Linked DNA regions of Pseudoxanthobacter soli DSM 19599. The main gene of each other region encodes a partner of the protein of the gene in region 2 in a complex. Links are inferred from orthologs where the notes say so. Each region holds a gene or a part of one and is shown on either strand. Other genes may lie near its edges. The genes, in order: BUF17_RS05585 and uvrB.

Region 1 (10,529 bases), on a different replicon or contig from region 2:
GTTTCGAGTTCACGTCGAACGCCCCGATAGGCGTCCATGATCTGGCTGCGCGAGCCCATCGTGGCCGTCGGGTCGATGATCGGCCAGTACTCGACCTCCAGCGCCTCCGTGCGGGCCATGTCGAGCACCTGGTGATGGGCCTCCGGCGCCAGCGTCACCACCAGATCGAAATTGGTGTCTTCCAGTTCGTCGAGCGCGATCGGCCGGTGCTGGCTGATGTCGAGCCCGACCTCCTCCATCACCGCGGCGGCGAAGGGATCCTTCTCGTCGGGCCTGACCCCGGCTGAGCGCACATAGACGGCATTGCCGAACAGGTGGCGGGCGATGGCAGCCGCCATGGGCGAGCGCACCGCGTTCTGCCGGCAGACGAACAGGACGGCGCCGGGGCGGGAGCGTCCCGGCTGCCCGGCCTCGCCTGCCGCATCGTCCGCCATGCTCATCCCTTCCAGTGCAGGGCGCAGATCAGGGTGAACAGCCGGCGGGCGGTATCGAAATCGAGCACGACCTTGCCCTCGAGCCGCTCCATCAGAAGGCGGGAGCCCTCGTTGTGGATGCCGCGCCGCCCCATGTCGATGGCCTCGATCTGGCTCGGCGAGGCCGTGCGGATCGCCTGATAGTAGCTGTCGCAGATCAGGAAATAATCGCGCAGGATGCCCCGGAACGGGTTGAGCGACAGCAGGTGCGTGACGACGACCAGGCCGGCGTCGTCGCGGATCTCGAGGATCAGCCGCCGCTCGCGGATCGCCAGCATCAGCCGGTATGGGCCGCCGTCGTGGCCGGCCGGCGCGAACACGTTCTCCTCGATGAGGTCGTAGATCGCGACCGCCCGCTCATGGTCGATATCGGCCGAGGTGCGCGCGATGGAGGCTTCGTCGAGTTCGACGCCGATCAGGCGCGGCACCGGCTCCCGCCCGGGCTGGGCGAAAGCCCGCTCGCGCCCCCGCCCCGTGCCGCCCGCAGGCTCCGCGGGGGATGCGGAGGATCGGGGGTCGTCCCCGCCGGTGCCGTCCGTCGCCATCGCGACGCCTCCCGCTCACAGATTGAGTCGTATCCCGACCGAACGGCCGTGCGCTTCGAGCCCTTCGGCCCGCGCCAGCGCCATGGCCGCGCCGCCGAGCGCCCTCAGACTATCCACATCGCACCGCAGGATCGAGGTGCGCTTGACGAATTCGAGCACGGTCAGCCCCGACGAGAATCGTGCGGAGCGCGCGGTGGGCAGCACGTGGTTGGAGCCGCCGACATAGTCGCCGATGGCCTCCGGCGTGTAACGGCCGAGGAACACCGCGCCGGCATTGCGCACCAGCACCAGAAGCTCGTCCGGCTGGTCGACCGCCAGTTCCAGATGCTCCGGGGCGATGCGGTTGATCAGCGCCGGCGCCTCGCCGAGATTACGCACCACGATGGTCGCGCCATAGTCGCGCCAGCTCGCGCCGGCGACGTCGGCGCGCGGCAGCGTCTCGAGCTGGCGGGCGACCTCGCGCTCGACGGAAGTGGCGAACACCACGTCGTCGGTGATCAGGATCGACTGGGCGGCCGCGTCGTGCTCCGCCTGGGCGAGCAGGTCGGCCGCGACCCAGGCCGGATCGTTGTCGCCGTCCGCAACCACCAGCACTTCGGAGGGACCGGCCACCATGTCGATGCCGACGGTTCCGAACACGCGGCGCTTCGCGCACGCGACATAGGCGTTGCCGGGGCCGACGATCTTGGCGACCGGACGGATGGTCTCGGTGCCATAGGCGAGAGCGGCGATCGCCTGGGCACCGCCGACGCGATAGATCTCGTCGACGCCGGCGAGCCGCGCGGCGACCAGCACGAGCGGATTGATCTCACCGTTGGGTGCCGGCACCACCATGACGACGCGCGGCACGCCCGCGACCTTCGCCGGCACCGCGTTCATCAGCACCGAACTCGGATAGCTCGCCGTGCCGCCGGGCACGTAGAGGCCGACCGCCTCGATGGCGGTCCAGCGATGACCGAGCTCGACGCCGAGGCTGTCCACATAGCGCTCGTCGGCCGGCTTCTGGCGGCGGTGATAGGCCTCGATGCGGTCTCGGGCGAATTCCAGCGCAGCGCGGGTCGGGCCGTCCACCGCCGCCTCGGCGGCATCGATCTCCGCCTGTGTGACGGCGATGCCGAGATGCGCGAGGTCGACGCGATCGAAGCGGGCGGAGAGGTCGATCAGCGCGGCATCACCGCGGGCACGCACGTCGGCGATGATCTCGGCCACGGCGGCGTCCACCTCTTCGGACACCTCCCGCTTGGTGGCGAGCAGGGCTGCGAAGCGGGCCTCGAAGTCTGGCTGTCGGGTGGAAATGCGGATCGCCAAGTCAACCTGCCGAAAGTTTCAGGCCAAGAAGGCCGAGAAGAACGGGAAGAACAGATCGGAGAATGCGGGGCGGAACGCCGTGCGCCGGCCGTGCGGCCGACCGCGGCGTATGGCGGCTTAGTCGCTCGCTTCGTGCTCGGGCCGCGCACGCGCCGCCCAGGCTCCGCCGAGATCGGCGAGCCGGGCCTCGATGCACTCGACCTCGAGACGGATGCGTCCGCCACCGGCAAAATGAAGGGTGACGACGCCGGCCGGTTCGTCGCTGGCGGCGAAGGTGACCGCCAGCAGCACGGCCACCGTCTTGTCGTCCTCCGGCCGGATGCCTGTCGACACCACCCTGGAAACGCGGTCGAAATGAAGGACGGCGGCGCGCCGCTCGTCGGCCCTGTCGCCGACGCGGAGCGCCTTCTCCCAGGCGAAACGGTTGAGCGGCAGCACGAAACGGCGCTCGCCGGCGAGCCAGCGGGCAAGACCCGGCCGGGTCACGGCATCCTGCACATGGGCGGAAACGATCGCGAGATCTTCCGCATCGAGCGCGATGAGCTTGATCACATCCATGAGGCTGGCACCGGATAATCCCTTCCGGCGGTAGTTAGTCCGTTCGCCGTGCGCGTGCAAGGCGCTCGGCCGCAGGACAGACGAACGGATAACGGGCAACGGCGAAGGCGGCGGCGCGTGCCGCCCCGCATCAGGCCGACAGGCGCTCGATCTCGGCGCCGCAGCGCGAGAGCTTGTCTTCCAGCCGCTCGAAGCCGCGGTCGAGATGGTAGACGCGATTGACCGTCGTCTCGCCCTCGGCCGCAAGGCCGGCGATCACCAGCGACACCGAGGCGCGCAGGTCCGTCGCCATCACCGGCGCGCCCTTCAGGCGCTCCACGCCGGTGATCGTCGCCGTCTCGCCGTCGAGGCGGATGTCGGCGCCGAAGCGGGCCAGCTCCTGCACGTGCATGAAGCGGTTCTCGAAGATGGTCTCGGTGATGTGCGACACGCCCTTGGCCTTCGTCATCAGCGCCATGAGCTGGGCCTGAAGGTCGGTCGGAAAGCCCGGGAAAGGCGCGGTCGTGACCTCGACCGGGTCGATGCCGTGTCCGTTGCGGCGAACGCGGATGCCGTGGTTGAGAACGTCGATCTCGGCGCCGGCCCCGCGCAGCACGTCCAGCACGGCATCGAGCAGGTCGGCGCTCGCCCCGTCGAGGGTCACATCGCCACCGGCCATGGCCACAGCCATGGCATAGGTGCCGGTCTCGATGCGGTCGGGCAGCACGCGGTGGCGGGCGCCGGACAGGCGCGGCACGCCGGAAATGTGGATCTCGCTGGTTCCCGCGCCCTCGATGCGCGCGCCCATGGCGGTGAGGCAGCGGGCGAGGTCGGCGATCTCCGGCTCGCGGGCGGCGTTCTCGATCACGGTGTCGCCCTTGGCGAGCGTGGCGGCCATCATCACCGTGTGGGTGGCACCGACGGAGACCTTCGGGAACGTCACCCGCCCGCCGGCCAGCCCCTTCGGCGCACGGGCGACTGCGTAGCCGCCCTCGATGTCGATCTCGGCGCCGAGCTGCTTCAGGCCGGAGATGAAGAAATCGACCGGCCGGGTGCCGATGGCGCAGCCGCCGGGCAGCGACACCCGCGCCTCGCCCATGCGCGCGAGCAGCGGGCCGATCACCCAGAAGCTCGCCCGCATCTTCGAGACGAGTTCATAGGGAGCGGTGGTGTCGACGATGGCGCGGGCGGACAGGTCGACCGTCTGGCCGGTCATGTCGTCCTGGCCGTTGCGCTTGCCCTGGATGGCGTGATCGACGCCGTGATTGGAGAGGATCTGGAACAGAAGCTGCACGTCGCGCAGGCGCGGCAGATTTTCCAGCGTCAGCGTCTCGTCCGTCAGGAGACCCGCGATCATCAGCGGCAGGGCCGCATTCTTCGCGCCCGAGATCGGAATGGTGCCGTTAAGGGGCGCGCCGCCGACGATCCTGATCTTGTCCATGAAATTCCGTGTTCCCGAAGCCGCCGGGCCGGCCTGCTTTCCCGAATGGATCCGCGTACTCCAGCCCGGGCCGGGACGCAAGCACCGTCAGCGTGGCCGGAACGCGATCGCGGCCGCGACCATCCAGGCGTAGGAGACGAACTCTGTGCTCTCCTCCCACCGGTCGGCGGCGGCGTGGGTGATCCGGAAGTAGCCCTTGTCGAACGGCCAGCCGGCGAGCGCGAACACGAAGGCGATGATCAGGCATATGCCGACGGGGCTTGCGATCATGCGCAGCCCCGCGATCACGGCGTCGAAGAACGCATGGCGATAGATCGCGAGCACGATCAGCATCGCGAGGCCGAGCAGCAGGTGCGGCGCCCATCCGTTGATCGCGAAGGTCAGCCACGCCGGGGCCTTGGTCAGGCCGAGATCGAGTTCGCGGTCGGCCATCGCGAGGCTCAGCAATGCGAAGCCGAACGCGACAAGCCGGATCTCGGGCCTTTGGGAGACGACCGCACCGACCACGAAGATCGCAGCGGCCGCGACGAGCAGCACGACCTGCGCGTCCTCGATCGGTCCGTTCTCGACGAACCAGGCATCGGGGATCATCGTCAGCAAGCCGGCCACCACCATGACCGCGAGCACGCTGGACACGAACAGCACCAACCAGAGACCGACGGATGTCGCCGAAACCGGACGATCCGCCGACGCCGCGCGCAAACAACCCATACCGTGTCCCTTCCGAGCGAGGCTGGCCGCCCATCCGGACGCACCGCTTTGTACGCAATGCACGTTCCGGCCGATCCGCGGCCGACGCTCCGAGATCGATTCCGAGGGCCATTGCCCGCCGCAGGGAGCACCGCGCGGCACGAACGATTTCGTAAGCTAATATTATTGTATGCGCCCGGGGATTTCCCGTGTCCAGAGCGGCGGCCGGAACGGATGCCCGTCCGTCGGACGCAGACGGCGGTCCCGGCTCAAAGCCGTTCCACGAACGAATCCAGCACCTTCTTCCGGCCGGCCTTGTCGAAATCGACCGTCAGCTTGTTTCCATCGACAACCGCAACGGATCCGTTTCCAAATTTCTGGTGGAAAACCCGCGCGCCCACCGTGAAGTCCGAGCCGCCGTCGACCACGCTCTTGGCGACCAGCTCGCCCTCGATGGTCGCGCCGCCGGACCTCAGCCGTGCCGCCGGTGCCGACATCGGGCGCGGGCCACCGGAGGCGTCGCGGGTGCGCTCGCGAGCGCGTTCCCAGCCCGGGGTCGTGTAGCGCGAGCCGAAGCTGTCGGAGCGGTCGAATCGGCTCGCGCCGTAGCCGCCATACCCTCCGGCGCCACCGGATTCGCGAACGTTGACGTGGTCCTCCGGCAGTTCGTCGAGAAAGCGCGACGGCACCGAGGTCTGCCACATCCCGTGGACGCGGCGGTTGGACGCGAACCAGACATAGGCGCGCTTGCGCGCCCGGGTGAGGCCGACATAGGCGAGCCGGCGCTCTTCCTCCAGGCCCGCGCGGCCGCCCTCGTCGAGCGAACGCTGGTGGGGGAACAGCCCCTCCTCCCAGCCCGGCAGGAACACGGTGTCGAACTCGAGCCCCTTGGCGCCGTGCAGCGTCATCAGCGTGACGGCATCCTGGTTGGCGTCGCTTTCGGCATCCATCACCAGCGAGACGTGCTCAAGGAAGCTCGTCATCGATTCGAAATCCTGCATGGAACGGATCAGTTCCTTCAGGTTCTCCAGCCGGCCCGGCGCGTCGGCGGAGCGGTCCTGGCGCCACATCTCGGTGTAGCCGGATTCGTCGAGAATGGTCTCGGCCAGTTCGTGGTGCGGGCGGGTGTCGAGATCGGCGCGCCAGTGGGCGAAGGCGCCGAGCAGATCACGCAGGGTGGCGCGGGCCTTGGGCTTGATTTCCTCGGTGTCGATCAGGTCGGCCGCCGCCGCCATCAGCGGAATCCGCCGGGCGCGCGCGGTGTCGTGGCAGAGCTTGATGGTCGCTTCGCCGAGGCCGCGCTTGGGGGTGTTGACGATGCGCTCGAAGGCGAGGTCGTCGGCCGGCTGCACGGTCGCCCGGAAATAGGCGAGCGCGTCGCGGATCTCCATGCGCTCGTAGAAACGCGGGCCGCCGACCACCCGGTAAGGCAGGCCGAGGGTGACGAAGCGGTCTTCGAACTCCCGCATCTGGAACGAGGCGCGCATCAGGATGGCGATCTCGTCGAGCTTGTGGCCCTTGCGCTGCAGGCTCTCGATCTCGTCGCCGATGGCGCGGGCTTCCTCGTTGGAATCCCACGACGAGGCGACCGTGACGAGCGCCGCCTCGGGATCGCGCCGGTCGGTGAACAGCGTCTTGCCGAGCCGGCCCTCGTTGTGGGCGATGAGGTGCGAGGCCGCGGCCAGGATCGGCGCCGTGGACCGGTAGTTCCGTTCGAGGCGGATGACGGCGGCACCCGGGAAATCGTGCTCGAAGCGCAGGATGTTGTCGACCTCGGCGCCGCGCCAGCCATAGATCGACTGGTCGTCGTCGCCGACGCAGCAGATGTTGGGATTGCTCTGCGCGAGAAGGCGCAGCCACAGATATTGCGCGACGTTGGTGTCCTGATACTCGTCGACCAGCATGTAGCGGAAGCGGCGCTGGTAGTCGGCGAGCACGTCCGGGTGGGTGCGGAACAGCCGAATCGGCTCGACCAGGAGGTCGCCGAAATCGACCGCATTCAGCACCTTCAGCCTGTCCTGGTAGGCGGCGTAGAGCTCCTGCCCACGGCCGTTGGCGAAGCCCCTGCCCTCAGAGGCTGGCACCTTGTCCGGCGTCAGGCCGCGGTTCTTCCAGGTGTCGATCAGGGCGGCGAGCTGGCGGGCCGGCCAGCGCTTCTCGTCGAGATTCTCCGCCTGGATGATCTGCTTCATCAGGCGAAGCTGATCGTCGGTGTCGAGAATGGTGAAATCGGACTTCAGCCCCACCAGCTCGGCGTTGCGGCGCAGGATCTTGGTGCCGATGGAATGAAACGTGCCGAGCCAGCCCATCCCTTCGACCGTGCCGCCGACGAGGGCGGAGATGCGATGGCGCATCTCGCGGGCCGCCTTGTTGGTGAAGGTGACGGCGAGGATCTGGTGCGGTGCGGCGCGGCCGGTGGCGATGATGTGGGCGATGCGGGTGGTCAGCACCCGCGTCTTGCCGGTGCCGGCACCGGCGAGCACCAGCACCGGACCATCGACGGTCTCGACCGCGCGGCGCTGCTCGGGATTGAGCCCCTCGAGATAGGCGGGATCGCGCCCGCCGCCACCGAGGGCACGCGCGGCTATTCCGCCCGGCCGGGGCGCGGGCGGCGGCGCGGCATCGCCGAACAGCGGATCGTCGTCGAAGGGGCGGGCGTTCGGCCCGGCGGGAAGCACCATCGGAAAGAGATCGACCTTGAACGAATCTGTGGAACGGATCTCGAACGATATAGGAAAGCCACGCCGAAATCGAAGGGGCGCGCGGCTATTGCGGCCGCGCTTCGCGTGCCACGAAGCGCACCGTCGCAACGGCCAGGATCAGGATCGCGACGTTGGCGAGCCCGAACAGCACGACAGAGATCGGGATCATCACCCCGCCGGCGCCGTTGATGACCATCAGCATCGCCGCGCCGGCGGCAGCCGTCACGCCGAACGAGAACGCCCACCAGGCCGGCGAGAACCACGACACCGCGAACCACGGCATGAGCCGCAGCAGCACGAGATATTGCAGCAGGCCGTAGCCCATCAGCGCATAGGCGAACACCGGCAGCGGCCCGGGCTGAAGGCTGAGATAGGCGACGAGCCCGACCACCGAGGGCGCAAGCTGGATGCCGAGCAGCGGCCGCACCGCCGGCGCCATCGATTCGTGGGCGAACAGCCGCATCCAAACGGTCGATTCGATCGCGAGCCACGAGAACAGCCCCGCCCCGAGGAACAGCAGGCCGAGATCGTGCAGGCCGAGCGATGCGCAGGCGATGGCCGAGGCGAAATTGCCGGCGACGAGCGGCAGATAGAGCACCGGCGTCATCGCCTCCGCCGGGCGGCCGCCCTGCCACAGGCTGCCGACCCGCCAGATCACGAACCCGACATGGCCGACGATGCCGACGGCGAAGAACGCCCACGCGGCCGCCATCGAATAGGGCCGCACGCCCGGCACCAGCAGCAGCGTGGCGACGAAGGCGAGGCCCCAGAAGCAGCACTGGATCGGGTGAGCCAGCTCCGCGGCGAGGTCGTCGGGGTGGCGCAGGTGGCGCAGCACGAACGCGACGGCGAGCACCACCCAGATCACGCAGGAAAGCGCGATGATCGCCTCGCCGACCGGCGCCGGCACCCCCCACAGCCGCGTGGCGAGCCGCCACACGCCGCCGAGGCCGACGAGCCCGAGCACGATGGAAAAGAACGACGACGGCAGGCGGTCGAAGCGCATTTCGGGCCTTTCCGGAAGCCGGACGATAGAAGCCGACGTGACCTTTTGGGGGATCAGACGAACTCCGCCGCCGTGCGGTGGATGAGGGCGTGGCGGCGGGCGAGCAGGTCGATGTCGTCCATGTAGCCGCCGGCGATCACGGCGGCGAGCGGCACGCCGGCCTCGCGCACCGCGTCGATCACGAACCGGTCGCGCTCGACGAGGCCGGCGTCCGTCAGCGCGAGACGGCCGAGCTTGTCGTCGCGATGAGGATCGACCCCGGCGAGATAGAACACGATATCCGGCCGGTGGTTGACGACCGCTTTCGGCACGATCTCGCGCACCAGCGCGACATAATCCCGGTCGCCGGTGTCGTCCGGCAGCGGGGCGTCGAGGTCCGAGCGCTCCTTCTCCGCCGGATAGTTCTTCTCCGCATGGATCGAGAGCGTGAACACCTCCGGCACCTGCGAGAAGATCTCGGCGGTTCCGTCGCCCTGATGCACATCGCAATCCACCACCAGCGCGCGCTCGATCCGCCCCTCGGCAAGAAGGGCTCGGATCGCCACCGCCACGTCGTTGAACACGCAGAACCCCGCACCGCCGGAGCGGCGCGCGTGGTGGCTGCCGCCCGCGGTGTTGGCGGCGATGCCGTGGGCGAGCGCGAGGCGGGCGGCGAGCACCGTGCCGGACGTCGCCATCCGGCCGCGGCGGGTCACCGTCTCCGTCATCGGGAAGCCGATCCGCCGCGCCACGTCGCGGGGCACGTCGGACGCGAACACCTGCTCGACATAAGTCTCGTCGTGGACGCGGGCGAACCACTCGAACGGGGCCGGCTCGGGAACGTGGAATCCGTCCGCCCCCGTCACAAGCCCCTCCTCCACCAGCACTTCCGCGAGTCGGCGGAACTTGCCCATGGGAAAACGATGATCGGCGCCGATCTCGGCGTGATAGTCGGAATGATGGACGATCGGCAGGGGCATCGGGGCCATCCCGGGCTGAGCACGAACCGGATGTGAGGAAGCGTGTGCAGGATAGAGGGGACGGGCATCGGGCGAAACCGGCTTTCATCGCCCTTCAGGCACGCCCCGATGGCACGACAACAGGCTTGAATTCTTCCAGACGGAAGCGCCTGATTGGCCCGGCGGGCTTTGCGGCGGGCTCCCGACCGTGTCCGCCCCTCCCCCCACGCGTCCGCACTCCCGACCATGCCGGCCTTTATGACACCTCACGAAGCGACCCAACCGGCCGGCGCGACGCGCCCCTCCTCCGTCGGCCATCGCACGGTGCTCGCGATCGCAGTGCCGATGACGCTCGCGCACCTGTCGACGCCCCTCGTCGGCATCGTCGACGGCGCCCTGATCGGCTGGACAGGCGACGCGGCGATGATGGGCGGCATCGCCGTCGGTGCGCTGGCGTTCGACATCCTGTTCTCGTTCTTCTCGTTCCTCCGTATGGGCACGACAGGCCTTGCCGCGCAGGCCTTCGGGGCCGGCGACAAAACCGAGCAGCGGGCTGTGCTGGCCCGCGCGCTGATGGCCGCGGTCGTGCTTGGCGCCGGGCTTGTCGTGTGCGCGGTGCCGCTGTGCTGGGCGTTCGTCACCGCGATCGGGGCAAGCCCGGCGGTGAACACCGCCTTCGCCGGCTATTTCATGGTGCGCATCCTCGCCGCCCCGCTCACCCTGCTCAATTATTCCGTGCTCGGCTGGGTGGTCGGCATCGGCCGCGCCGGCATCGGCCTCGCACTGCAACTGCTGCTCAACGGCGTCAACATGGCCGCCGGGGTGGCGTTGGTGTGGGGGCTCGGCCTCGGTACTGCCGGCGCCGGCGGCGCGGCCGTCGCGGCGGAGG
Region 2 (10,886 bases):
CGCCGGGCTTTTCGCGCTGCTGATCACCCTTCTCGCGGGCCGCCTCATGGACCGCTTCGGCCTCTACCGCTTCATCTGGCACCGCGCGCTGTTCGATCTGGCGATCTTCGTGATCGCGCTCGGCGCGCTGCTCCAGATTCCGGTCGGCGTCACCCATCCCTATCTGGGCCTGCCGGCGACGGCGGCCAGCGAAGACACGCCGTCGTGAGTTTCCCCGCGCCGCGCCGCCGCCGACCGGGCCTGACCACCTTCCCGCGGACTGACCTTCCCGAGGGCTTACCTTCCCAAGGACTTACCTTCCCAAGGGCTTACCTTCCCAAGGGCTTACCTTCCCATGAGGATTTGGCGATGATCGCCCGAAACACCGGACGGACCTTTTCATGAGCCACTGGTTCAGCCGCATCTTCCGCGTGGTGGCCACGCTCATCGTCGTCGCCGTCGCCTCCCTGGTCGGCTACCAGCTCTGGGTCTACTACATGGATGCCCCGTGGACGCGCGACGGGCAGGTGACCGCCGATGTTGTCGGGCTGACGCCGGACGTCTCGGGCCTGGTCGTGGAGGTGCTCGCCACCGATAACCAGCAGGTCAAGGCCGGCGACCTGCTGTTCCGGATCGATCCCTCGCGCTACGAGATCGCGCTCCGGCAGGCGGAGGCCGTGCTCGCCAGCAAGAAGGCCGCTCTGGTGCTCGCAGAGCGCAACCAGCAGCGCTACAGCCAGCTCACCGACCTCACGGTCACGGCCGAAGAGAAGCAGACCGTCGACACCGACGCCGCCATGGCCACGGCGGCGGTCGAGCAGGCGACGGCGGACCGCGACCTCGCCGCCCTCAACCTGGAGCGGACCCGCGTCAAGGCGCCGGTGGACGGCATCGTCACCAACTTCACCATGCGCAAGGGCGACTACGTGACGACCGGCCACCCCGTGTTCGCGCTGATCGACAGCGATTCCTTCTATGTCGACGGCTATTTCCCGGAGACGAAGCTGTCGCGCATCGCGGTCGGCGACCGCGCCGTGGTGGTGCTGCTCGGCGACGACCCCGTGGTCACCGGGCGGGTGCAGAGCATCGCCGGCGGCATTTCCAGCAGCAACGTCGCGGCGAGTTCGAGCCTGCTCGCCCGGATCGATCCGACCTTCGACTGGGTGCGCCTCGCCCAGCGCGTGCCGGTGCGCATCGAACTCGACCAGCCGCTGCCCGCGGGGGTGAAGCTCGTCGTCGGCCGCACCGCCAGCGTCGAGATCCTGCCGCAGACCGCCGGCACCGGCGCCAAGCCGGCGCCCTGAGAAGCGCGGGGACCGGTTCGCGGCACGGCGCGAACCGGCGGCGTTCAGACGGAGGCGACCGGCTCCTTGCGGAAGCGGATCAGCGTGTAGACGCCGAACGGCTTCAACGCCGTGCGTTCCACCAGCGTCATTTCCGGCCGGGTTTCCCGCCACGCCGCGATGCGGGCGAAGGGAAATTCGGGCCGGAGGCCGAGGTGCCGGGTGCGCCTGGCGAACCAGCGTTCCACAGCCGCGGCGACGCCCGTTTCCGAATAGAGGTGGTTGACGAGAACGACCTCACCGCCCGGCCGGACCACGCGGGCGCATTCGTCCAGCACCCGTTCCGGCGACTGCACCAGCGTGATGACGAACTGCGCCACCACGCAGTCGAAGCTGGAATCCGGGAAGGCGAGGTCGTGGGCATCCATCTGCGCCAGCGCCTTGACCTGGGGGAACCGGCCGGTGCCAGCCTTCTGGCGCGCCTTTTCCAGCATCGGCTCCGACAGGTCGATGCCGGTGATCTCGGTGGAAGCATCATAATCGGGGAAGGACAGCCCGGTACCGACGCCGATTTCGAGGATGCGGCCGCCGACCCGGCCGGCCGCCTGGGCGGCGGCGCGGCGCCCGGCGAGGAACACCGGGCCGATGATGGCATCGTAGACGGGCGCCCAGCGGGCATAGGCCTTCTCGACCATGTGATGCTCGAGGTCCGCCGTGGAATGAACCGCGATCGACGGGGTGCGATCCCTGTCCGCCGTGCCGGATGTCGCTGCGCTCTTCATCATGCCTCTCGCAAACGGAACGGTCACGAACGCGACGGCCTTCCGGCCGCCCGCGCGCGACACTCACCGGAGCGCGGGCAGCGGGCACGGGCGGCGCCCGGCCACGCGGATGCGCTCCGCATTTCAACAGCTTGAGCATTCCCGTCATCCGGACCGGTACGATCCCGACGAACCATGCCTAGCGCGGCATTGTGACAGTTGCTGAGTGGCACCCGCCGACATTGCCGGTGGACCGGCCGGGCATGGCATCAGATTCCATTTGTACCTGTTTTGTTCTTATGGAATCCATAGCCGGATGGAGCATGGAACCACGAGCGTCCGTCCCGGCCAGCGGGGCGAGCCCCGTTCCGGCGCCGGGCGAATCGGTGACGGGGTCACGCGAGACGCGGCCAGACGGGATTTGGCCAGGCGAGATGCGAGCCAAGCGGGATGCGGGCCAAGTGGGATTTGGCCAAGCGGGATGCGGGCCAAGCGGGATGCAAAACCGAAAGCGAGCGGGCACGGCGATGAACGAACCCATGGATCGGAGCGGATGGACCGAGCGACCGCCGGTGGACGAAGTCGAGGATTTCATCGTGGAATCGGGCGGCGCGTGGCGGGCCGTTCGCCTGCTGCTCGACGAGGTGGCGCTGCTGCAGGCCGAACGCGACTTCATGGCCGCGCAGGTATCCGCCGGCTATGTGCGGCGGCCGCCCTGAGCCCATGCGTTCAGACCGGAAAGCGCTCGCGCGCATGTCCCGTTCAGATCAAACCGATCTGAACGACAAGCAAATGCTCAAGCTTTTGAATCCGGAGCGTTTTCCTGTCGATCCGATGTTTCCATCAGATCGGAAAGCGCTCCGAAGCACGATCAGGCGTGACGACGCCCCGGCGGCCCGAGGGGCCGAAGGCGATCTTCGGTCATCGCGATCGGAAGCGGAAATCTGGAGCGGGTGATGGGAATCGAACCCACGACATACAGCTTGGGAAGCTGTCGTTCTACCACTGAACTACACCCGCGCAGCCGGCATCGGAGGCGCATCGCCCTCTCTGCGGCGGGCCGCCGGCAGGCATCTCGTCCGCCCTGCGACCGTGTTCTTCGATAACCGATCTCCGCGCGGCTGTCATCAGGCAGAACGCGCGGCGAGAGCGGGACGCGGGTTTCAGGGCTGGACGGCAGTGGATTTCCCGGTGATGCCGGGCACGGCCCGCCGGGTGGCCCGGCCGACATCGACGCCCGGCAGGCCGGGTCCGGTCGGAACCGCGACGCCGGCTTCGGGCGGCGCGGCCGCGCCGGACAGGTCCACACCGGAAAGGTCGACACCCGAAAGGTCGACGCTGCCGACCGGGACGGCGCGCACCTGCACGGCGGCCGAAGCGACGCCCCCGGCCCCGGCCGGCGGGGGCGGCGCCGTGCGGGCGAGGTCGCGCCCGGCCGCGGCGATGGCGCCGGAAACGTCGAGCGCGGTGGTGAAGCTGCCCTTGCGCTCGTCATAGGGCGCCCCGGCGAGTTTCGGATTGCGCCACGGACCGGTGGAGATGGTGATGCCGCGCAGCACCAGCGGGCCGCCGCCCTGCCCGCCATCGAGGCGCATCAGGTTCGCACCGCCCGAGGACGAGCCGGTGGCATCGCAATCGGTGCGGAACGGCTGCGCCGGGCCGGAGGCACCGGCCGCGCCGGCGCTTCCCGGCGTGGCAGCGGGATTGGGTGTGGTGGTGGACTTGGGTGTGGGGGTGGGCTTGGGTGTGGTGGGCTTGAGAGCCGGCACCTTCCTGATCACGCAGCCCTGCGCCACCGGCACGCCCTTGTCGACCTCCTTCGCCATGCCCGCCGGGTGGGCGGTGATGACGACGAGACGTTCCCCCACGGCGGGCGGCGCCTCCGCGGCGCCGAACGGAACGGCCCCGGCGACCGGCGCGGCGAGCCGCACGACCGCATAGTCCTCCGCCGAGCCGGGCTTCGGACGGGCGGCCCCGAAGCGAGCATAGCCGTCGACGGTGACGAGATCGACCACCACCGGATCGGCGTCCTGGTTCTTGAAGAAGCATTTCGAGCGCGGCCGGCCCGAGGGCTCGAACAGGATGTGCGCGGCGGTCAGCACCTGCGCGCCGTCGAGAAACAGCACGCCCGTGCCCATCGACGGCGACGGCGACAGGCAGCCGACGAAGCCGGTCGCCTTGCGGATGCGGGCGACCTCGGCGGCGTCGAGCCCGAGCCGGCCCGCGGCGGCAATCAGGGACTCCCGGTCGTCCGCGCCGTCGATGACGTTGGCGGCGGCGCTTGCGGCGAGGCCCCACACGCCCGCCGCCAGACAGAGAAGCGCCGCGCGTCGCGCGGGCCGAGGCCTGCCATCGGATCGGTTCGTCCTCTGCACCGCCCCTGCCCCCGTTATCGCCGGCGGGAACTGGCGCGGGTGCCCGGCTTGCCGCCGGAGGATTGCCCGCCGCGGGCGCCGCGCGGCTTGAAATTGGCGGTGCCGGGATCGGGCCGCTCGGGCAGCGGAGCGTCGAGGCCGAGGGGGATTTCGCGGTCGGTGCCTGGCCCCATATCGTCGAGATCCGGCGCGCGGACCTTGGAGCCCGCGCCGGGCTTCGGCGGCAGGTTGGCGCTGGAGCCGTAACGGCGTTCGCCCTTGAACCGGCCGGCGGAGGCTTCCACCTCCGCCTGACGGCCGAGCGGATCGTCGGCAACCGCGAGTTCGGTCGCCTGCAGCCGCTTGAGCTCGTCGCGCAGGCGGGCGGCTTCCTCGAACTCCAGGTTGGCGGCGGCGTCGCGCATCCGCTTCTCCAGGTCCGCCATGTGGGCCTTGAGATTGTGGCCGACCAGCGCGCCTTCGTCGGCGAAGCCGGCATCGACCGTGACGCGGTCGCGCTCGTAGACCGAATCGAGGATGTCGCCGATCGCCTTCTTCACCGATTCCGGCGTGATGCCGTGCTCGGCATTGTAGGCGAGCTGCTTGTCGCGGCGGCGGCTGGTTTCCGCGATCGCCCGCTCCATCGAGCCGGTCATCCTGTCGGCATAGAGCAGCACCCGGCCGTCGACATTGCGCGCCGCGCGGCCGATGGTCTGGACCAGCGACGTCTCGGAGCGCAGGAAGCCTTCCTTGTCGGCATCGAGGATCGCCACCAGCGCGCATTCCGGTATGTCGAGACCCTCGCGCAGCAGGTTGATGCCGACCAGCACGTCGAAGGCGCCGAGGCGCAGGTCGCGGATGATCTCGATGCGCTCCAGCGTGTCGATGTCGGAGTGCATGTAGCGCACCCGGACGCCGTGCTCGTGGAGATATTCGGTGAGATCCTCGGCCATGCGCTTCGTCAGCACCGTGACGAGGCTGCGATAGCCGCGGGCGGCCACCGCGCGCACCTCGCCGAGGAGATCGTCCACCTGCGCCTTGGCGGGGCGGATTTCCACCGGCGGATCGACCAGACCGGTCGGGCGGATGACCTGCTCGGCAAACACGCCGCCGGCTTCCTCCATCTCCCACGCTGCCGGCGTGGCGCTGACGGCGACCGTCTGCGGCCGCATCGCATCCCATTCCTCGAAGCGCAGCGGCCGGTTGTCCATGCACGACGGCAGGCGGAAGCCGTATTCGGCGAGCGTCGCCTTGCGGCGGAAGTCGCCGCGATACATGCCGCCGATCTGGGGCACGGTGACGTGGCTCTCGTCGATGAACACGAGCGCGTTGTCGGGCAGATATTCGAACAGCGTCGGCGGCGGCTCGCCGGGCAGGCGGCCGGTGAGGTAGCGCGAATAGTTCTCGATGCCGGCGCAGGAGCCGGTCGCCTCCATCATCTCCAGGTCGAACCGGGTGCGCTGCTCCAGCCGCTGGGCCTCCAGCAGCCGGCCGGCCTTTTCCAGCTCCACGAGCCGCGCCTTCAGCTCGTCGCGGATGCTCTTCATCGCCTGGTTGAGGGTCGGCCGCGGCGTCACATAATGCGAGTTGGCGTAGATCTTGACGAATTTCAGCTCGCCGGTGCGGCTGCCGGTCAGGGGATCGAACTCCGTGATGGATTCGATCTCGTCGCCGAACATCGAGACGCGCCAGGCGCGGTCCTCGTAGTGGGCGGGGAAGATCTCCACCGTGTCGCCGCGCACCCGGAAGGTGCCGCGGACGAAATTGATGTCGGCGCGCTTGTATTGCAGGGCGACGAGGTCGGCGAGGAGCTGGCGCTGGTCGATGCGCTCGCCGATCTCGAGGCCGAAGGTCATCGCGGTGTAGGTCTCGACCGAACCGATACCGTAGATGCACGACACCGAGGCGACGATGATGACATCGTCGCGTTCGAGCAGCGAGCGGGTCGCCGAGTGGCGCATCCGGTCGATCTGCTCGTTGATGGAGGATTCCTTCTCGATATAGGTATCCGTGCGCGGAACGTAGGCTTCCGGCTGGTAATAATCGTAGTACGAGACGAAATATTCCACCGCGTTGTCGGGGAAGAACGCCTTGAACTCGCCATAGAGCTGGGCGGCCAGCGTCTTGTTCGGGGCGAGCACCAGCGCCGGGCGCTGGGTGCGCTCGATGACGTTCGCCATGGTGAAGGTCTTGCCGGAGCCGGTGACGCCGAGCAGCACCTGGGTGCGGTCGCCGGAGCCGATGCCCTCGACGAGGTCGGCGATCGCGGTCGGCTGGTCGCCGCGCGGCTCGAACGGCGAGGCCACCTTGAACGGGATGCCGCCTTCCGACTTCTCCGGCCGGGGCGGACGATGCGGCGTCCAAGGCTTGCCGTCGAACTCCTTGCGGCCGTTCTGGATCAGATGTTCGAGGGCGGCGACCGTCGCGGTGACGGCGTTCTGCGGCAGCGCGCCGACATCCTCCAGCGCGATGTCGAGGCCGGCGACGGGGTTGAGGCCGCCGGCGACGCGCGAGCGGGCGTCCGCCGCCTCGCCGCCCTTCGGCCCCGCCTTCGCCTTGCCGCGCGCCTTCGCGGCCGGCGGCGCCTCGGTCTTCGGTCTGGCCGGGCGCGCGGGTTTGGCAGCCGGCTCGGCAGCCGCGGCCGGACCCCAGAGGTGTTCCTCGGCGTCGATGCGCTCGGCGTCGCCCTCGATCTCGGCCGCCCAATCGGACACGGACCCGGTCAGCCGGCCGCGAAGGCTGCGCTGCGGCGCCTCGCCGAACCCGTCCGGCGCGCCCTCGCCGACGCCGGACGAGAAATCCTGAGACGGCAAAGCATCATCGCCGCCGGCATCGGACGGGCGAGCGGACGGGGCGCGGGAACGCGGGGACCGGGTCATGGGCAATCATCCGGGTTCGATCATCCGGGCGTGGCGGACCGGACGCGAGGCAAGCCGGCTCGAATCCGTTCTGGAAAAAATTCCTATAGCACGATCCGCGCTGCCGGTGCAGTCCCGGGATATGGGTTCTCGGCGCCCGCGCTGCAACCGCCACGCCTTCCTTCCGGGCGCGGCGGCAGAGGGTCCCGCCGACCGGCATTTTGCGAATTGTTCACCATGGCCGCCCTAGAAATGCCGGTCCGTGCCGGCGCGTGCCGCATGCCGGCGGACGAGGCGCGAACGGAGCTTGCGATGACGGACGAGCGGACGAAATCGAGGCTGCGCATCGCCGTGCTGTTCGGCGGCCGTTCCGCCGAGCACGAGGTCTCGGTCATGTCGGCGACCAACGTCATGCGGGCGCTCGATCCGGCGCGGTACGACGCCGTCCCGGTGTTCGTCACCCGCGACGGACGATGGCTGAAGAGCCGGTTCGAGGACGGCAGCCTGTCGCAGCCGGAGCGGGGCACCGAGCTCGTGCTCGTGCCGGGCGGACGCGGCCGGATGCTGGCGCTCCGCGCCGACGGCACGGTTCGCGATCTCGACACGATCGATCTGGTCTTTCCCGTGCTCCACGGCCCCCACGGCGAGGACGGCTCGGTGCAGGGCGCCGCCGAGGTCGCGCGCGTGCCGCTTGTCGGCTGCGGCATCCTCGGCTCGGCCGCCGCGCTCGACAAGGACATCGCCAAGCGGCTGCTCCGGGCCGCGGGCGTTCCGACCGCCCGCGCGGTGGTGATCCGGCCGGGCGACGGGCCCGCGTTCGCGGAGATCGAGCGCGCGCTCGGCCTGCCGGTGTTCGTCAAGCCGGCGCGGCAGGGTTCGTCGGTCGGGGTCAGCAAGGTCGCCGGCGCGGCGGATTACGACGCCGCGCTCGCCGAGGGGTTCCGGCACGACGGCAAGCTGCTCGCGGAGGAATTCGTCGAGGGGCGCGAGGTCGAGTGCAGCGTGCTGGAGGCCGCCGACGGTTCGCTCACCGTGTCGCGGCCGGGCGAGATCGTGCCCGCGGCGAGCCACGGCTTCTACAGCTACGACGCCAAATATGTCGATGCGGACGGCGCGGCCCTCAAGGTGCCGGCCGATCTGCCGGAGGAGACCGAAGCCGCCATCCGCGCGACGGCGGCCGAGGCGTTCCGCGCGGTCGGCTGCGACGGCATGGCCCGGGTCGATTTCTTCCTGAAGCCGGACGGACAGTTCCTCGTCAACGAGGTCAACACCATTCCGGGCTTCACCGACATCAGCATGTATCCGAAGGCGATGGCGGCGAGCGGCATCGGCTATGCCGAGCTGATCGACCGGCTGGTGGCGCACGGCCTCGCACGCGGCGCTTGAGGCGCCGGGAAACCGGAGGTCGGTGGCCAGTGGCCGGATCGCGGAGAAGCGTTCCCTCCGGCTCAATCCTCCAGCGGCCGCGCCTCCTCGGCCAGCATGATCGGCACGCCGTCGCGGATCGGGAAGGCGAGCCGGGCGGCACGCGAGACGAGTTCCTGCGCGCCGGCATCATATTCGAGGGTGGTCTTGGTCAGCGGGCACACCAGAAGCTCCAGAAGCTTCGGATCCACCTTCCGCGGCGGCGCCGCGGCGGGTTCGAACGCCCCGCTCCTGTTCGCTTCGTCGGACAACGTCCTGTCTCCGGTGCAGCCTCGCCGTCCGGATCGGCCGACCCGGACGGAAAGGATCAGTTGATGCGCGGGCCGCCCTCACGGTCGGACTTCACCAGCTCCATCTCGGTGATGGCGATGAGCGTCTCGGAGCGCGCCTTCAGGTCCGGCGCCTCCAGCAGGGCCTGCTTCTCCGCCGGCCCGTAGGGGCTCATCATCGACAATGCGTTGACGAGCACCTCGTTGGAGGCCCGTTCCACGCTCGGCCAGTCGGTCTCCAGCTCGTTGGCGTCGAGATAGGCCCGGAACGTCTCCAGCAGCGTGCCGCGGTCGACATCAGATTCGCGGGAATCCGGCACGAAGTCCTCGGCGAACGAGCGGGTGGTGATGCGGCACAGCCGGAACGGCTTGTCGCTTTCGAGTTCCTCGACGATCTGGAAGCGCGCCACGCCGGTGAGATTGATGACGTAGCGGCCGTCGTCGCTTTCCTGGAACGCGGTGATGCGGCCGGCGCAGCCGACGCCGCACAGCGGCGGACGGTCGTCCAGCTCGTCGTCACCGAGCCCGAGATCGAAGCGCGGCTGCACGATGCCGATCAGCCGGTCGCCGCCCAGCACAGCGTCCACCATCTCCAGATAGCGCGGCTCGAACACGTTGAGCGGCATCTGTCCCCGCGGCAGCAGCAGCGCCCCGGAAAGCGGAAAGACCGGAATCACATCCGGCAGGTTCGTCGGCTGGCGAAGGGACGCTATAGTGCCGGCCATGTCGGCGTCTTCCTCATCGAGATCGGTCCAGCCCTGTCCGTCGGCGGCGCAATAGCGCGGCACCCGGCAACGGCTCGCGCCGTTCAGGAGAACAATACCGACGACAACCGCCGCCGGCCCTCCCGCGTCATCGGATCCTTCGGGCCCCATGCCTCGAAGAACTGCAGCAGCTGCTTGCGCGCGCCGTCCTCGTTCCAGGTGCGGTCGCGGCGGATGATCTCGATCAGGTGATCGAGCGCACCCTGCCGGTCGTTCTGGGCCGCGAGCAACAGCGCCAGATCGAACCGGGCCTGATGGTTGTCGGGGTCGACCTCGACCTCCCGCGCCAGCACGGCGCCGTCGCCGAGATCGGCCGCCTGCTCGGCAAGCTCGATGGCCGCGCGCACCGCCGCCAGCGCCGGATCGTTGGCCTTCTCCGGCGGCACGGCGGCCAGCGTCTCGCGCGCGCCGTCGAGGTCGCCCTCGGCGACGGCGATCTGCGCCAGACCGGCGAAGGCACGCACCGCCTCGGGATCGGCCTCGATCACGGCGGCATAGCGGGCGGTCGCGCCCTCGATGTCGCCGGAGGCGCGCAGCGCATCGGCCTCGTCGAGAACGGCGGCGATGTCCGGGCCGCCGCCGGGGCCGGCGATGCGGTCGATGAAGGCCTGGATCTGGCTTTCCGGCACCGCGCCCATGAAGCCGTCGACCGGCTGGCCGTTGGCGAAGGCGATGACGGCGGGAATGGAGCGGATGCCGAGCTGGCCGGCGATTTCCGGATGGTCGTCGATGTTCATCTTGACGAGGCGGACGCGGCCCTTGGCGGCGCGCACCACCTTCTCGATCACCGGGGCGAGCTGCTTGCACGGGCCGCACCACGGCGCCCAGAAATCGACCAGCACCGGCACCTGGCGCGACGGCGCCAGCACGTCCTGAGCGAAGGTGGCCGTCGTGGTGTTCACCACATCGTCCGCGGCCGCGGAGGGCGCCGCGGCCTTCGCGGGGGCGGCATTGCCGAACAGGAGGGACTCGCTCATGGATCGTCGTCCTTCTTCTTCCGATCGGGCCTCGCGCCCGCGTTCGTCTCGCCGCCGGGATATCCGGAACCCGGCACCCGAAATCTCGTTCCGCCGGGCGATCCGGATCCGCCCCGGGTGCCGCCGCGCGGCCGGAACGGACCGCCGCTCCGGCGACCATCGCATATTTCCGTTCCGGGATGCACCCGGTCCGTTGCCGCTGTCGATGCGGCCGGT

The links.
Region 1: the proteins of uvrB (region 2) and BUF17_RS05585 are in contact, whole or in part, in a crystal structure (PDB 7EGT), measured with the Thermus thermophilus proteins. The link is inferred for Pseudoxanthobacter soli DSM 19599 from one-to-one orthologs. Residues at the interface, in WP_096411307.1 of Thermus thermophilus: Glu23, Leu25, Arg26, Asp27, Gly28, Glu29, Arg30, Phe31, Arg55, Glu326, Asp327, Phe328, Glu379, Ser382, Gln383, His398, Gly400, Arg401; in WP_096412145.1 of Thermus thermophilus: His654, Arg656, Phe657, Gln666, Asp668, Glu669, Lys680, Arg681, Leu682, Ser683, Lys685, Tyr686, Ala687.

The regions. Positions count from the first base shown.
Region 1 is NZ_FRXO01000002.1:239,552-250,080, forward strand. The notes cover bases 4,970-8,013. They hold BUF17_RS05585 (ATP-dependent helicase), read right to left. Parts: upstream 7,676-8,013; coding sequence 5,264-7,675; downstream 4,970-5,263. Other genes in these bases: BUF17_RS05580 (hypothetical protein), read right to left, coding at 4,970-5,015; tehA (dicarboxylate transporter/tellurite-resistance protein TehA), read right to left, coding at 7,761-8,013. Also shown: BUF17_RS05555 (arsenate-mycothiol transferase ArsC), read right to left, coding at 1-434; BUF17_RS05560 (UPF0262 family protein), read right to left, coding at 437-1,018; hisD (histidinol dehydrogenase), read right to left, coding at 1,034-2,326; BUF17_RS05570 (DUF2948 family protein), read right to left, coding at 2,444-2,884; murA (UDP-N-acetylglucosamine 1-carboxyvinyltransferase), read right to left, coding at 3,015-4,304; more of BUF17_RS05580, read right to left, coding at 4,392-4,969; more of tehA, read right to left, coding at 8,014-8,702; BUF17_RS05595 (histone deacetylase family protein), read right to left, coding at 8,756-9,661; BUF17_RS05600 (MATE family efflux transporter), read left to right, coding at 9,899-10,529. UniProt on the Escherichia coli protein: A helicase with DNA-dependent ATPase activity. Unwinds DNA duplexes with 3'-5' polarity. Translocates on single-stranded DNA with 3'-5' polarity. Initiates unwinding more efficiently from a nicked substrate than double-stranded DNA.
Region 2 is NZ_FRXO01000003.1:575,456-586,341, reverse strand. Bases 4,213-7,613 are described here. They hold uvrB (excinuclease ABC subunit UvrB), read right to left. Parts: upstream 7,257-7,613; coding sequence 4,413-7,256; downstream 4,213-4,412. Other genes in these bases: BUF17_RS10150 (D-alanine--D-alanine ligase family protein), read left to right, coding at 7,548-7,613; BUF17_RS10160 (S1 family serine peptidase), read right to left, coding at 4,213-4,323. Also shown: BUF17_RS10185 (DUF1656 domain-containing protein), read left to right, coding at 1-208; BUF17_RS10180 (efflux RND transporter periplasmic adaptor subunit), read left to right, coding at 381-1,283; BUF17_RS10175 (class I SAM-dependent methyltransferase), read right to left, coding at 1,328-1,957; BUF17_RS22905 (hypothetical protein), read left to right, coding at 2,596-2,742; more of BUF17_RS10160, read right to left, coding at 3,187-4,212; more of BUF17_RS10150, read left to right, coding at 7,614-8,621; BUF17_RS10145 (Trm112 family protein), read right to left, coding at 8,684-8,911; BUF17_RS10140 (LON peptidase substrate-binding domain-containing protein), read right to left, coding at 8,968-9,654; trxA (thioredoxin), read right to left, coding at 9,738-10,670. UniProt on the Escherichia coli protein: The UvrABC repair system catalyzes the recognition and processing of DNA lesions. A damage recognition complex composed of 2 UvrA and 2 UvrB subunits scans DNA for abnormalities.